DNA from 2 places in the Pseudoduganella sp. R-32 genome. Region 2 is predicted to be linked to the other one. Evidence: riboswitches for the same ligand, from Rfam matches in the RefSeq annotation. Region 2 holds a riboswitch; the other holds the start of a gene.
What was found. Region 2 has a riboswitch for thiamine pyrophosphate ahead of ACN9MU_RS22510 (TonB-dependent siderophore receptor). Riboswitches for the same ligand answer to the same signal wherever they lie in the genome.

Region 1 (6,849 bases), 3.4 Mb from region 2:
TGATCGGCAGCGCGCCGAGGTAGGCGTTTGCGCTCAGCACCGTGGCCGGCAGCTCGATGCCTTCCGCATGCAGGGCGGGCAGCAGGGCAGATACATCGTCGCCTTCGACCACGGCGATGCGCGGCTCCAGCCCCTGTTCCGCCGCCAGCGCGCGCAGTGCTGCCGCGCAGCCTTGAGGGTTGATGCCGCCGGCGTTGGCGACGATGCGTACGCCGCGCGCCAGGGCGTCGCCCAGCACGTCGCGCATGACGTCGATGAAGTCGGTGGCGTAACCGAGTCCGGGCTGCTTGCGGCGCGCTGCCGCCAGCAGCGACATGGTCAGCTCGGCCAGGTAATCGAAAACCAGGTAATCGAGGTCGCCGCCATCGAGCAGCTGGCGCGGGCCGAGGGCGCTGTCGCCCCAGAAGCCTGCTGCACCGCCGATCCGGACATGGTTCCTGCCTGCGCGCACTGCGGCTCCCTTTTTATTAAATCGATCGATTGAATAATTCAGGATACCGCGGAAAAGCGCGCCTGCGCAAGCCTGTTGCGTTGCTGCGGCACGACGCATGAAAAAAGCCCCGGCTGCCGCCAGTGGCGGGGCCGGGGCCGTCGCGTCGGCGGAGCCGACGCAGGTGCTTAAGGCACCAGGTTGAAGTTCACGTTGACCGCGTTGGCGACATTGATGTCGACCGCCGCGTTGGACAGCGTGGTGTAGCCGGTGGCGGAGGCATCCACCTTGTACATGCCGGTTGCCGGGATCGTGCCTGCGCTGGAGAATGCCAGCGGCAGGGTGGCGCTATAGGCGGCGTACTGCGGCGCGGCCAGCGGCAGCTTGGTGATGCTGTAGGCGCCGGTGGTCAGGTCCGCATTGGTGTAACGCAGGGTGACGGTCGGGCCGCCGGTAATGGCTTGCTTGGCCGAGACCAGGGCCGATTCCGTGGCGCTGGCCGGGGTCAGCGTCGCGGTGCCGCTGATCGAGCCCATCAGGCTGGTGCTGGCCAGGGTGAAGGGCGCGCCGGTGGTGCTGATCGGGACCATGCCGGTGGTGGAGGTCACCGGCACGCCGCCCACCACGTAGGCCGCGTGGGTGTTGGAGGTGATCACTACGTCGTAGTTACCGAGAGGCAGGCGTGGCAGCACGAATTCACCGGTGGCGCTTGGCACCGTCGCCGCCACCACGGCGCCGTTTTGCTGGGCGCTGACGGTGACGCCGTCGGATAGCGTCGACGTGGCAACGAAGCCGCTGATGCCGTTCAGGGCAGTCGGGATCACTTTAACCACCGGTTTCAGCGCGTACTTGCCATTGCCCTTGGTGACGATGGATTTGCAGGCGTCGAAATCCATCACCAGGTCGTAGCGCTGGCCCGCTTCCACGGTGAAGTCGGCATTCATCTTGATGCCGGACTGGACCGCGCTCGGGGTGTCGAGCGAGATCTCGGTGGTGGTGCCGCTGAGGACCACGGAGTTGGCAGTCGCGTTGCCGGTGTTCGGGTCCAGTACCAGGCGCACCTGGTTGTAGCGGCCTGCTGCCAACGAGGTCTGGCCCAGTGCATCCAGGGTGCCGTTGATCAGGTTCAGCAGGTTGATTTTCTTGCCGGGCGACAGGGTGATGTCGGTCCAGCCGCTGTCGGTGTCGCTGGCGGTCGCGCTTGTGTTGACGCGTACTTTGTTGACCGTCACGTTGACGGCATCGAAGCCGCAGGCCGGTGCGTCGGTAATCGACACGCCCAGGGTGCCCATGGTCTGGACCGGCGGGGCGTCGCCGCCGCCACCGCCGCCGCAGGCCGCGAGCAAGAGGGATGTCAGTGCGAGTGGAAGCAGGGAGACTTTGGAGTTCATGGTGTTGCCTCTCGAAGTAGTTATTGGTGCTCTTCCATTATCGGAACCGAGAGGAAAAACGCTATGTGCGATTACGCACATAGTAACGAATTGTTACACTTGCAGATGGCAAGTAACTGAGCGGTTCCGCCTTGTGTTGGCGCATGGCAACACAGCCATCCCGCACTCCTATGGGCAGTTGACATTCCACGCGGTGAGCTCCGCGCGCGACGGCCGCACCGTCACGTCTACCTTGCTGCCGATATCGCTTTCGTAAGCAAGCAGGAACATGCCATCGGGACTGCGGCCCAGTGCGCGCAACTGGAAATTGCGCGAGCGCGTTGGTGCGCAACTGGTGTTGCCGGCCATGAGCAGGCGAGCGCGCTGCAGCAGTTCGCCCTGGGCCTGGATCAGGCGCAGCATGTCGATCTCGGCCAGCGGCGCGCGCAGTTCGACCATCGTGGCCGGCGGCGTGCCGCAGCTGGTGGTGTGGTGAATCCAGACATGCTGGCTGCTGTCGGCGCTCCAGCTGTCGTCGGCCTGCTGTGCGTAGCGGGTGCGCGTGACGCGGCACAGCGGCAGCACCAGGCGCACCGGCGGCGCGTCGCTGCTAGCGCTGGCAATCCATTTTCTTCCATCGTGTCCGCGCTCAATGCGCAGCGGCGGAACGGGCGCGCCCGGCGCGGTGCGCTGCATGAACTGTTCGAACGAGCGCTGCTCGGCCAGCGTTGGGGCGCGCGCATCGGCGCCTGGCGCCGCCATGGCGGCCTGCGCAGCCATCGCTGCCAGGAATACTACATATCGCATCCGGTCTCCTTTTAATGCGCACCGATTATAGATATAATCCGCTCGCTGCCGAAAGGTGGCACACGCTAGGGGTCCTGTGCGCGCGGTTCGATACCGGGTGCGCGGGTGAGAAATACCCTCCGAACCTGATCTGGATAATGCCAGCGAAGGGAAGCTTCAGGATACGCAGCGGTTGCGCCTACACGGCGCAACCGCAAGCGCAACCTAACCTCCTTTGCTGGCTCCTGCGCCAACAAAGGAGCCAAAATGAACGCCAATCCAACCTTCCTCGCCGCCCAGGCCGAGGTCGACTCCGCAGCCGTTACCCCGCTGCCGAATTCCCGCAAGATCTATGTTACCGGTAGCCGCCCGGACCTGCGCGTGCCGATGCGCGAAATCAGCCTGTCCGGCGACAACGCACCGGTCACCGTGTACGATTGCTCCGGCCCGTACAGCGATCCGGACGCCGCCATCGACATTCGCAAGGGTTTGGGCACGCCGCGCGCCGCCTGGATCGCCGAGCGCGACGACACCGAATTGCTGGCCGGCCCGACTTCCGATTACGGCCGCCTGCGCCTGGCCGACGAAAAGCTCGACGCGCTGCGCTTCGAGCTGCACCGCCAGCCGCGCCGCGCCCAGGCCGGCCGCAACGTAACGCAGATGCACTACGCGCGCCAGGGCATCGTCACGCCGGAAATGGAATACGTGGCGATCCGCGAAAACCTGCGCCGCAAGGAATACCTGGCCGGCCTGCGTGCCCAGGGCGAGAAGGGCCAGCGCATGGCCGACCTGCTGGGCCGCCAGCACCGTGGCGAATCGTTCGGCGCCGCCATCCCTGAGGAGATCACGCCGGAATTCGTGCGCCAGGAAGTTGCCCGCGGCCGCGCCATCATCCCGGCCAACATCAACCACCCGGAACTGGAGCCGATGATCATCGGCCGCAATTTCCTGGTCAAGATCAACGCCAATATCGGCAACTCCGCCGTGACCTCCTCCATCGGCGAGGAAGTGGAGAAGATGACCTGGGCCATCCGCTGGGGCGGCGACACCGTGATGGACCTGTCCACCGGCAAGCATATCCACGAAACGCGCGAATGGATCGTGCGCAATTCGCCGGTGCCGATCGGCACCGTGCCGATCTACCAGGCGCTGGAAAAGGTGAACGGCAAGGCCGAAGACCTGACCTGGGAAATCTTCCGCGACACCCTGATCGAACAGGCGGAGCAGGGCGTCGACTACTTCACCATCCATGCCGGCGTGCTGCTGCGCTACGTGCCGCTGACGGCCAACCGCATGACCGGCATCGTGTCGCGCGGCGGTTCGATCATGGCCAAGTGGTGCCTGGCGCACCATCAGGAAAACTTCCTGTACACGCACTTCGAAGAGATCTGCGAAATCATGAAGGCCTACGACGTGAGCTTCTCGCTGGGCGACGGCTTGCGTCCCGGCTCGGTGTGGGATGCCAACGATGCGGCGCAGCTGGGCGAGCTGAAAACCCTGGGCGAACTGACGCAAATCGCCTGGAAGCACGACGTGCAGGTGATGATCGAAGGCCCTGGCCACGTGCCGATGCAGCTCATCAAGGAGAACATGGACCTGCAGCTGGAACAGTGCAGCGAGGCGCCGTTCTACACCCTGGGCCCGTTGACCACCGATATCGCGCCGGGCTACGACCACATCACCTCCGGCATCGGCGCCGCGCAGATCGGCTGGTACGGCACCGCCATGCTGTGCTACGTGACGCCGAAGGAGCACCTGGGCCTGCCGAACAAGGCCGACGTCAAGGAAGGCATCATCACCTACAAGATCGCGGCTCACGCGGCGGACCTGGCGAAGGGCCATCCGGGCGCGCAGATCCGCGACAACGCGCTGTCGCTGGCGCGCTTTGAATTCCGCTGGGAAGACCAGTTCAACCTGGGCCTGGACCCGGACCGCGCGCGCGAATTCCACGACGAGACCCTGCCGAAGGATTCGGCCAAGGTGGCGCACTTCTGCTCCATGTGCGGCCCGCATTTCTGCTCGATGAAGATCACGCAGGAAGTGCGCGAGTTCGCTGCCAAGGGCATGCAGGAAAAATCGATCGAGTTCGTCAAGGGCGGCGCGAACATCTACCGCGAGCAAGCATGATCGAGATTGAACTGAATGGCGCCGCGCATGCGGTGCCGCCGCAGCAGACGCTGGACCAGCTGATCGATTCGCTCGAGCTGACCGGCCAGGCGCTGGCGCTGGCGGTCAACCGCCAGGTGGTGCCGCGCCAGCGCTGGCCGCAGGTCGCGCTCAACCACAACGATAAAGTAGACATCGTCCGCGCCATCGGCGGGGGCTAAAAAGGGGAGACTGCAAATGCAAGACAAACCATTGGTTATCGCAGGCAAGGAATACAACTCGCGCCTGCTGGTCGGCAGCGGCAAGTACAAGGACCTGCCGCAGACCCGCGAAGCCACGCTGGCTGCGGGCGCGGAAATCATCACGGTGGCGATCCGCCGCGTCAACATCGGCCAGGACCCGCACGCGCCCAGCCTGCTGGACTATGTGCCGCCGCACGAATTCACCATCCTGCCGAATACGGCCGGCTGCTACACGGCGCAGGACGCCGTGTACACGCTGCAGATGGCGCGCGAGCTGCTGAACGGCCACAAGCTGGTCAAGCTGGAAGTGCTGGGCGACGAGAAGACCCTGTTCCCGAACATGCCGGAAACCCTGGTCGCGGCGCGCGAACTGGTGAAGGACGGCTTCGACGTCATGGTCTACTGCAGCGACGACCCGATCCAGGCGCGCATGCTGGAAGACATCGGCTGCTGCGCGGTGATGCCGCTGGCGTCGCTGATCGGCTCCGGCATGGGCATCCTGAATCCGTGGAACCTGTCGCTGATCATCGAACAGTCGAAGGTGCCGGTGCTGGTCGATGCCGGCGTCGGCACCGCCTCCGATGCAGCGATTGCCATGGAGCTCGGTTGCGACGGCGTGCTGATGAACACCGCCATCGCCGCTGCCGGCGACCCGGTACGCATGGCGCGCGCCATGAAGCTGGGCGTGCAGGCCGGCCGTGAAGCCTTCCTGGCAGGCCGCATGCCGCGCCGTTTCGCCGCCTCGCCTTCGTCGCCGACGGCGGGGAGGCTCGCATGAGCGACCGGCCCTGCGTGCTGGTGTTTTCCGGCGCCGATCCTTCGGGCGGCGCCGGCATGGCGGCCGATATCCAGGCCATCACCGCGATGGGGGCGCATGCGCTGCCGGTGCTGACTGCCATCACGGTGCAGGACAATAACCGCGTGCACGCGGTGATGCCGGTGGCTGCGGATGTTGTGCTGCAGCAGGCGCGCGCGCTGCTGGCGCAGGTGCCGGTGGCGGCGGTGAAGATCGGCATTCCGGGCAGCGCGGAAAACGCGCAGGCCATCGCAACGCTGATCGGCGAGCTGCGCGCCACGCATCGCGCGGCAGCCGGCGCGGCGCCGGGCTGGGCGCAGCGGCTGTACAGCGATCCGCCGGTGGTGCTCGATCCCGTGCTGCGCAGCGGTCACGGAGATGCGCTTGGCCGCGACGATGCGGTGCAGGCGCTGGCGCCCTTGCTGCCGCTGGCGACGCTGATCACGCCGAATGGACCGGAGGCGGCAGCCTTGGCTGGCAACGCGGCGCGCTATCGAGCTCCCGTTCGCCTGGGCGCCGCGGCGGTTTCCATGACGGCCTCCATGGCCACGGCGCCGGTTGCTGGCAGCGCGAAACCGTACGATGAACCCGGCCCGGAGCGTGGCGAGGTGCCCGCCCGCGCGGCAGGCGTGCCGCGGGCATGGCATGGCACTGCCCATGGCAATGCACTGGCCCATGCCCGCGCGCTGCGCGCCCTCGGCTGCACCCACGTGCTGGTGACCGGCGGCCACGACGAAGACAGCGACGTGGTGGTCAACCGCTGGCTCGGGCCGGACCGCCAGCAGAACTGGAGCTGGCCGCGCCTGCCCGGCGGCTTCCACGGCAGCGGATGCACGCTGGCCGCCGCCACGGCAGCCCTGCTGGCACTGGGCAATACCATGGCACAAGCATTAACCAAGGCGCAAGGCTACACCCAGCGCGCACTGGCCGCCTCATACGCGATCGCACCCGGCCAGCGCATTCCGCAGCGATAAGGAGAAATAATGCAAGGACTTTACCTGGTGACCCCGAATTGGGACGACACCGACAAGCTGCTCGGGGTCACCGAGCAGGCCCTGCGCGCCGGCGTCGCGCTGCTGCAGTACCGCCACAAGGACGCCAGTACCGCCCTGCGGCGCG
Region 2 (6,849 bases):
CGGACTTCATCATGAGGAGCAGGATGTCAGCGGTATTATTGATGCGATCCTGCTTGATGAATTGGCCCGGCGCGGCGTACCGTACACGCGCATCTCGGGCGACCTCGATGAACGCCTGAAGCAAGTAGCTCAACTCCTGGGGGATTGAAGCATGAAAAAACTGCTCGCGTTGGCCGCCATGTTCCCCTTGGCGGCGTTTGGCGAGACCGGTTATTACATGGTCACCGTTTACGACGTAGAAGGCCAGGCTTCAATCGACTACAAATACTGGAACGCCCACTACAAGAATTCGCGCAACACCGCCAGCCCGGAGATCGGCATCGGCTATGGCGTAACGTCGCGCTGGTACACCGAACTCACCACGCAATGGTTTCAACGCAACGGGCGGCAAACCCGCAACACCGGCGTCGAATGGCAAAACGACTTCCTGCTGACCCAGGGCCAGTACGACGTCGATGTCGCGTTGCACACGCTGGTGGAGCGTGCCCGGCGGAGCGATAACGGCTACTACGTGGAATTCGGACCAGTCCTGCAAACGCAGATCTGGCGCACCCAGTTGAACTTCAACGTGTTCTTCCAGCGTGAGATGGACAACGGGAAGCAGAACGAAACCGAACTGGCCTACCAGTGGCAGGTGAAACAACGCTGGAAGCGCTGGTTCTCTCCCGGCCTGCAAGGTTTTGGCGAAGTAGGAAAGTGGAACAACTGGCTGCCGTCGAAAAAACAATCGCACCGCGCCGGCCCGGCATTCTTCGGCGAAGCGGGCCGCCTCAAATACGAAGCGGCCTACCTGTTTGGCAAAAACTCAGGACGCGCAGCCAATTCCTTCTCGATGCGTGCGCAGTACCTGTTCTGAACTGCGCCCATCGCAGATTGCCGCCAGGGGGCACTCATCCTTTTCGGAACGCGCTATGGAGTTCCTGCGCCGAAAGTGAAGGGGGCGGGCGCGCCCCGTTCGCCGACAACGTGAGCGGCGACTTTTATGTGGAGGCGGGTTGCTGCACTGCGTGTGGAAAGCCTTTTACCGTGGACCCTGATATATTCTCGTACGCGTCCGATGGGCATTGTTATGTGAGCAAGCAGCCATCGAACGCCAATGAGCTTCGGAGAATGATCGAGACCTTTGAGGTGCAGGGCGTTAGGCTTGTTGCATTAGGTAAGGGCGATCGATGCGATGGTCTTGATCGAGGCCTGAAGCTGTTTGAATGAAGAGGTAAGGGCAGACCGATGGGGCCACGCAATTCAATCTTAGGACTTCCAGGCTTTGTCTCCGCCACATTTCGCGCTTCCCGAATGGTTGGCAGTAGTCGGCCTTTCAAAACAAATTGGACCCTAGCATGAGCGTATCAGAAAGCCGCCGTATTGAGGCAATTCATCACTTGAATCTCCCACTTACCGTAAAGGATTTCCTTGGCGCGCTCGACGCCCCTGCGGGCATGCGAGACCTGTTTAATTGCCCCTACTACTTCTATTCGCAAGGAGCCCCAGATTACCCAGGAAATTGGGAGGACTTGGCACACAGAACGCTTTTGCCGTTATGGGAGCACGGGGAGCTGGTTTTCGCAGTTGATATTGCACTGAATGAACCTGAGTACATCTCGTTTTATTTGGAGCGTCCAAGCGAAGTCACCTCGTACGGTTCGTCCATTTATCGTGCACTCTTCGAAATGATAAATCTTCACGTCTGGGAGTACGGTGGGGAGGAAACTGAAGTTCTCGAGGCCAAACACTTCGCTGCGCGCCTTGAGTTCCCGAACCTCGCGCACCTCCTTGAGATGATCAGCAATGTCGACACTTCGCAAGAAGAAATCGATGCATATCTGTCCGACTCCGCAGTTCTTCCGTTAGGTTAAGCGGAGCGCGAGCCGCCTTGGGCCCGGCTCCGCATTGCAAATTTAGAAGTCCACCTGCGCCGACAGCTGGAAGGTGCGCGGCGAACCTGGGAACAGATAGCCGCCCAGTTCCGGCGTCACATCACGCCAGTAGAACTTGTCGAACGCGTTCTTCACCTGCGCGCGCAGGATCACCGTCGAACCGCTCACGCGGGTAGCGTAAGAGCCGCCCAGGTCGACCACGTGGTAGGAAGGCACCATGGTCTTGTTCTCCTGGTCGAATGCCTTACGGCCAGAGAACCTCCAGTTTGCATTCAGCTTCAGGCCAGGCACTTCGGCCACAGCGTAATCAGCCCACACAGTGGACTTGAAGTTCGGCACGTTGGTCACGCGCTTGCCATCGAGTTCGGCCAGGCCGGTGCCTTCCTGCTTCGCGCGGATGGCCGCCATCGAAGCACCCAGCAGCAGGTCACGAGTCACCTTGCCTTGCGCAGTAAATTCCAGGCCGCGATGACGTTCCTGGCCGCTGCGCACGAATGCGTTGGAAACCGGGTCGGTAAACTCCAGGCCCTGATCGATCTGATACAGCGCGGTCGACAGGGAGATGCCGTTGATTTCAGCCTTCGCGCCCAGTTCCACCTGCTTGGACTTGCCCGGCGCCAGGGCGTGCGGATAGTTGGAAGTGCCGAGTGGGGCTACGCCACCGTACTGCAGGCCTTGGGCGTAGTTCGCATAGTAGGACAGCTTGGCGGTCGGGCTGAATACCAGCGACACATTCGGCAGCCAGAAATTCTCGCGAACCGGGACCACGTCAACCTCATTGCGGCGCAGGGAAGCGTAACGCACGCCGGCATGCAGCGCCAGCTGATCGGTCAGGCCGATGACATCCTGCACAAAGGCGGAACGCTCATGATCATTGCGGCGCTCGGAAACCGGGCCAACCTGCTTGTCGGTCATTGGCACTGCAACTGGGTGATAGATATTGCTGACGCCTGCTTTCTCGTATACGTAATCGCCCCAGCTCTCGTGGTTGCTGAAGAAGGACAGGCCGGCAGTCAGTTCATGGCGAATCGAACCGGTCGCGGAGCGGCCATTCAACAGCGCCTTGGCAGACAGCGGCTTCTTCTTTTCACCAAGGCTGCGGTAATCGTAAACATCGTAGTCGCCATTGGTGCAATAGCCTGGCCACAACAACTCGTTCTCACAGCCGTATGGGAAGGCCGTGTAGTCGTCGCGCTTGAAGCGGTGCTGGTTGGCGCTCAGGGTGGCTTTCCACTCAGGCGACAGCTGGTACTGGAAGTTGACGCCGATATTGCTGGATTCAGTCTCCACCGGCTTGGCCCAAGCCTGGTCATTCAGGAACGTGTCAGCATCGACCACCGGCAGATTGGTACCGCCGATCAGTTGGAAGCCTGGCGCCGACTTCTGCGACTTCTTCTGGTAATCGGCATCGATTTGCAGCAACGCCTGAGGGCTGATGCGGAAATCGAAAGCGCCGGATACGAAGCTGCGATGGCCGTCCGCGCCCTTGATGATGGAGCGCATGCGTTCACCCGCAGCATTGAAACGGTAGCCGAAGCGGCTATCTTCGAACCGGCCGCCCAGGTCCACCGTGCCCAGCACGGAGCCACGCTCGCTCACTTTGAACTGCACGGAACGCAGGTTGTTCTCGGTTGGACGCTTGGTCACGTAGTTCACTACGCCGCCTGGCGCCGCGACGCCTTGCTGAAGGCCGGCCAGCCCGCGCAGCACTTCGATGCTTTCCTTGTTCTCCAGCGGGATCTGGGTATCGCCGGAAATCGGATGGCCATCCTTGCGGTAGGAGTTGGCGTTATTCAGCTTGAAGCCGCGAATCGAGAACTGCTCGGCATAGCCAACGGCGTTGTACGCGTCACCGATGCTCGCGTCGTACTTGACGGCGTCAGTGGTAGTGCCGATGTTCAGGTCTTGAATCTGTTCGCGAGTCAGTACGGTGACGGAAGCAGGCGTCTGCAGCAAGGGCTGGTCGCTGAAGCCGGCCACGGACGCGCGTTCGGCGGCCACACGGTTGGCGGTAATGACCACTTCGGTCATTTTCTGGTCCTGCGCCTGGACGGAAGGGGCGAAGGCGGAAGCAATGGCCAGTGCGGCCAGTGTGAGGCGAGTGCTATTCATGTTTGTGCTCAAGCTGTACGTTATGCGCCAGCGGGAGAGCACGAGGGTGAGAGCAGGCTCCGGGGCTGCGAGCCTTCAACCATCTACGCTTTCCTTCGCTGGCATTATCCAGATCAGGTTCGGAGGGTATTTCTCACCCCGCGCACATGCGCGAGGACCCCTAGCGAGGCGGTATTGTACTACAGGCTCAGTTGCAGCGCCTTGCGCACGTCGGCAGGCGTGATATCGCGGCGTTCGCCCAGGCCCGTCAGGCCGGCAGCTTCCATGGCAGCGACGGTGGCGTCGATCGCTTCGGCGCCCAGGCCGTAGCCGGACAAGCGGGTCGGCACGCCCATCTGCTCGAAGAAGGCACGCGTGTTGCCGATGGCTGCATCGATGCGTTCATCTTCGGTCCCTTTGCCGGCATGCAGCCCCCACACACGCTCGGCATACTGCAGCAGCTTGCCGCGCTTGGCTTCGCGGCGAATCTGCAGGATGCCCGGCAGGACAATCGCCAGCGTCTGCGCATGGTCCAGTCCAAACAGCGCGGTCAGTTCGTGGCCGATGCCGTGGGTTGCCCAGTCCTGCGGCACGCCGACTCCGATCAGGCCATTCAGCGCCATGGTGGCGGTCCACATGATGTTGGCGCGTACTTCCACGTCGTCCGGGCGCGCCAGCACTTGCGGGCCCAGTTCCAGCAGCGTTTGCAGCAAGCCTTCGGCAAAGCGGTCCTGTACCGGCGCATTGGCCGGGTAGGTCAGGTATTGTTCGGTGGTGTGGACGAAGGCATCGACGACGCCGTTGCCGACCTGGCGCAGTGGCAGGGTCAGGGTCTTGGCCGGGTCCAGCACCGAGAAGCGCGGATAAACATGCGGGCTCATGAAGGCGCGCTTTTCCTGCGTCTCGGCGCGGCTGATCACGCTGGCGCTATTCATTTCCGAGCCGGTAGCCGGCAGGGTCAGTACGGCGCCAAAGGGTAGGGCAGCCTTGATCACTTTGCCGCCGATTTTCAGGATGTCCCAGGCATCGCCGTCATATGCCGCCGCCGCGGCAACAAATTTTGTGCCGTCGACAACAGAACCGCCGCCTACAGCCAGCAGGAAATCGATGTTTTCGCGATGGATCAGTTCCACCGCCTTCATCAGCGTTTCGTAGCGCGGGTTCGGCTCGATGCCGGAGAACTCGAGCACGGTGTGACCTGCCAGGGCCGTGCGCACTTCGTCGTACGTGCCATTCGACTTGATGCTGCCGCCACCGTAGAGCATCAATACGCGTGCATTGGAAGGAATATGTTTTGCCAAGGAGGCAATTTGACCCACGCCGAAGATGACACGGGTTGGATTGTGGAATTCAAAGTTTTGCATAGTGCCGGGCATTATCGCGCAAATCTCGCCCATCCGTGCGACACCCCGCAGGACGCCTTGCTACACTTGAGAAATCCGCGCCGCAGGCTGACAATGCGTGTACCCGCATGCCTAAGGAGAGTGAGATGACACAGGAACACGTGGTCGAGCCGCGCGACTATTTGAATGCCCAGGTGCTGGACATGCACCGGGCGCTAACGTCGTTGAGTGAGAAGATCGAGATGCTGGACTTGCAAAACCAGCGCATCGAAACGTGCACCGACCCCGAGCTGAAGCTGGTCATGGCCAGCCACCGCGATTCCACGCGCAAGCAGATCGCCATGCTGCTGGAATGGGTGCGCCGGCGCGACCCGAAAATGGACAAGGAAATGAAGGAAGCGCTGTTCAAGGCGGGACCGATCGCCGCGCAGTACCACTATGGTGATTAAAGTCGGGGTCAGGTCTGGCAATCGGACACGGGCTCGACCGTAGGCGACGCCTACGGTCGAGCCCGTGTCCGATTGCCAGACCTGACCCCGACTTCGAGAAAGGAAGTCGATGAAGTTGCAGCCGTACCGGGAGGGCAGCTGGTTTGCCATCCCGCTTAGAAATGGCGGCTATGCCACCGGACTGGTGGCTCGCCTATCACCGCAAGGAAAGGTCATGCTGGCCTACCTGTTCGGGCCGACCCACTGGACGCTGCCGACCCTGGCGGACGTGCAGCAGCTGAAGGCGAACGATGCGCTGAAGGTGATCCGCACCGGCGACATCGCGTTGGCCAACGGGCGCTGGCCGGTGATCGGCAATACCATCGGCTTCCAGCGCATCGACTGGCCGGTGCCGATGTTCATCCGCCGCGCCGATGTCTTGAAGCGCGCCTGGCAGGCAACGTACGGCGACGATCCGGCCAAGCCGGAGCGCGAAGTGTCCGTGCCATACGACACGGAGGGGTTGGAGAGCGATTCGCTGTTTGGCTACGGCTCGGCGGAACTGCTCATGACCAAATTGCTGGAGTAGGGAGATCCCTATGTACACGGGCGGCTGTTTTTGCGGCGCAGTGCAGTATGAGGCAGACGCGCCGGTGTTGAATTGCACCTGGTGCCATTGTTCGATGTGCCGCCGCCTGTCCGGCGCGCCAAGCGTGGCCTGGTTCAGCGTACCGCGCACACAGTTTCGCTATGTGCGCGGCAAGCCCGCCATCTACCATTCCAGCCCCGGCGTGACGCGCGAATTCTGCGGCGTCTGCGGCACCCACCTCACCTTTGCCGATGACAGCACGCCCGGCGAACTGGACATCACCACCGCCAGCCTGGACGATCCCGAAGCACTGCCGCCGCAGGACCACACCTTTGCCGACAACCGCCTGCACTGGGAGCCGATCTGCGACGACCTGCCGCGCTACCGCCGCACGCGCCGCGATGGCGCTCTTGAACGCGCCTAGTCGCTGTCAGGCTTCCGGCGCCACCCACACCAGGTTCCACAGGTGGCCGTCAATGTCCTCGAAGCCCTGGTCGTACATGAAGCCATGGTCCTCCGGCGGG

Region 1: it holds a riboswitch for thiamine pyrophosphate, as region 2 does, so the genes downstream of both, thiC (phosphomethylpyrimidine synthase ThiC) here and ACN9MU_RS22510 (TonB-dependent siderophore receptor) in region 2, are expected to answer to the same signal.

Annotation. Positions count from the first base shown of each region.
Region 1 is NZ_CP183987.1:1,523,522-1,530,370, forward strand. Features, by position in the region: gene ACN9MU_RS07135 (acyclic terpene utilization AtuA family protein) at 1-451, opposite strand, end outside; gene ACN9MU_RS07140 (DUF4382 domain-containing protein) at 619-1,821, opposite strand; gene ACN9MU_RS07145 (hypothetical protein) at 1,990-2,607, opposite strand; TPP riboswitch at 2,665-2,776, shown strand; gene thiC (phosphomethylpyrimidine synthase ThiC) at 2,854-4,713, shown strand; gene thiS (sulfur carrier protein ThiS) at 4,710-4,913, shown strand; gene ACN9MU_RS07160 (thiazole synthase) at 4,930-5,712, shown strand; gene thiD (bifunctional hydroxymethylpyrimidine kinase/phosphomethylpyrimidine kinase) at 5,709-6,704, shown strand; gene thiE (thiamine phosphate synthase) at 6,714-6,849, shown strand, end outside.
Region 2 is NZ_CP183987.1:4,954,619-4,961,467, reverse strand. Features, by position in the region: gene ACN9MU_RS22525 (AAA family ATPase) at 1-148, shown strand, start outside; gene ACN9MU_RS22520 (hypothetical protein) at 152-856, shown strand; gene ACN9MU_RS22515 (hypothetical protein) at 1,338-1,853, shown strand; gene ACN9MU_RS22510 (TonB-dependent siderophore receptor) at 1,896-3,986, opposite strand; TPP riboswitch at 4,060-4,158, opposite strand; gene ACN9MU_RS22505 (iron-containing alcohol dehydrogenase) at 4,166-5,329, opposite strand; gene ACN9MU_RS22500 (ferritin) at 5,455-5,757, shown strand; gene ACN9MU_RS22495 (Imm26 family immunity protein) at 5,867-6,325, shown strand; gene ACN9MU_RS22490 (GFA family protein) at 6,336-6,749, shown strand; gene ACN9MU_RS22485 (VOC family protein) at 6,756-6,849, opposite strand, start outside.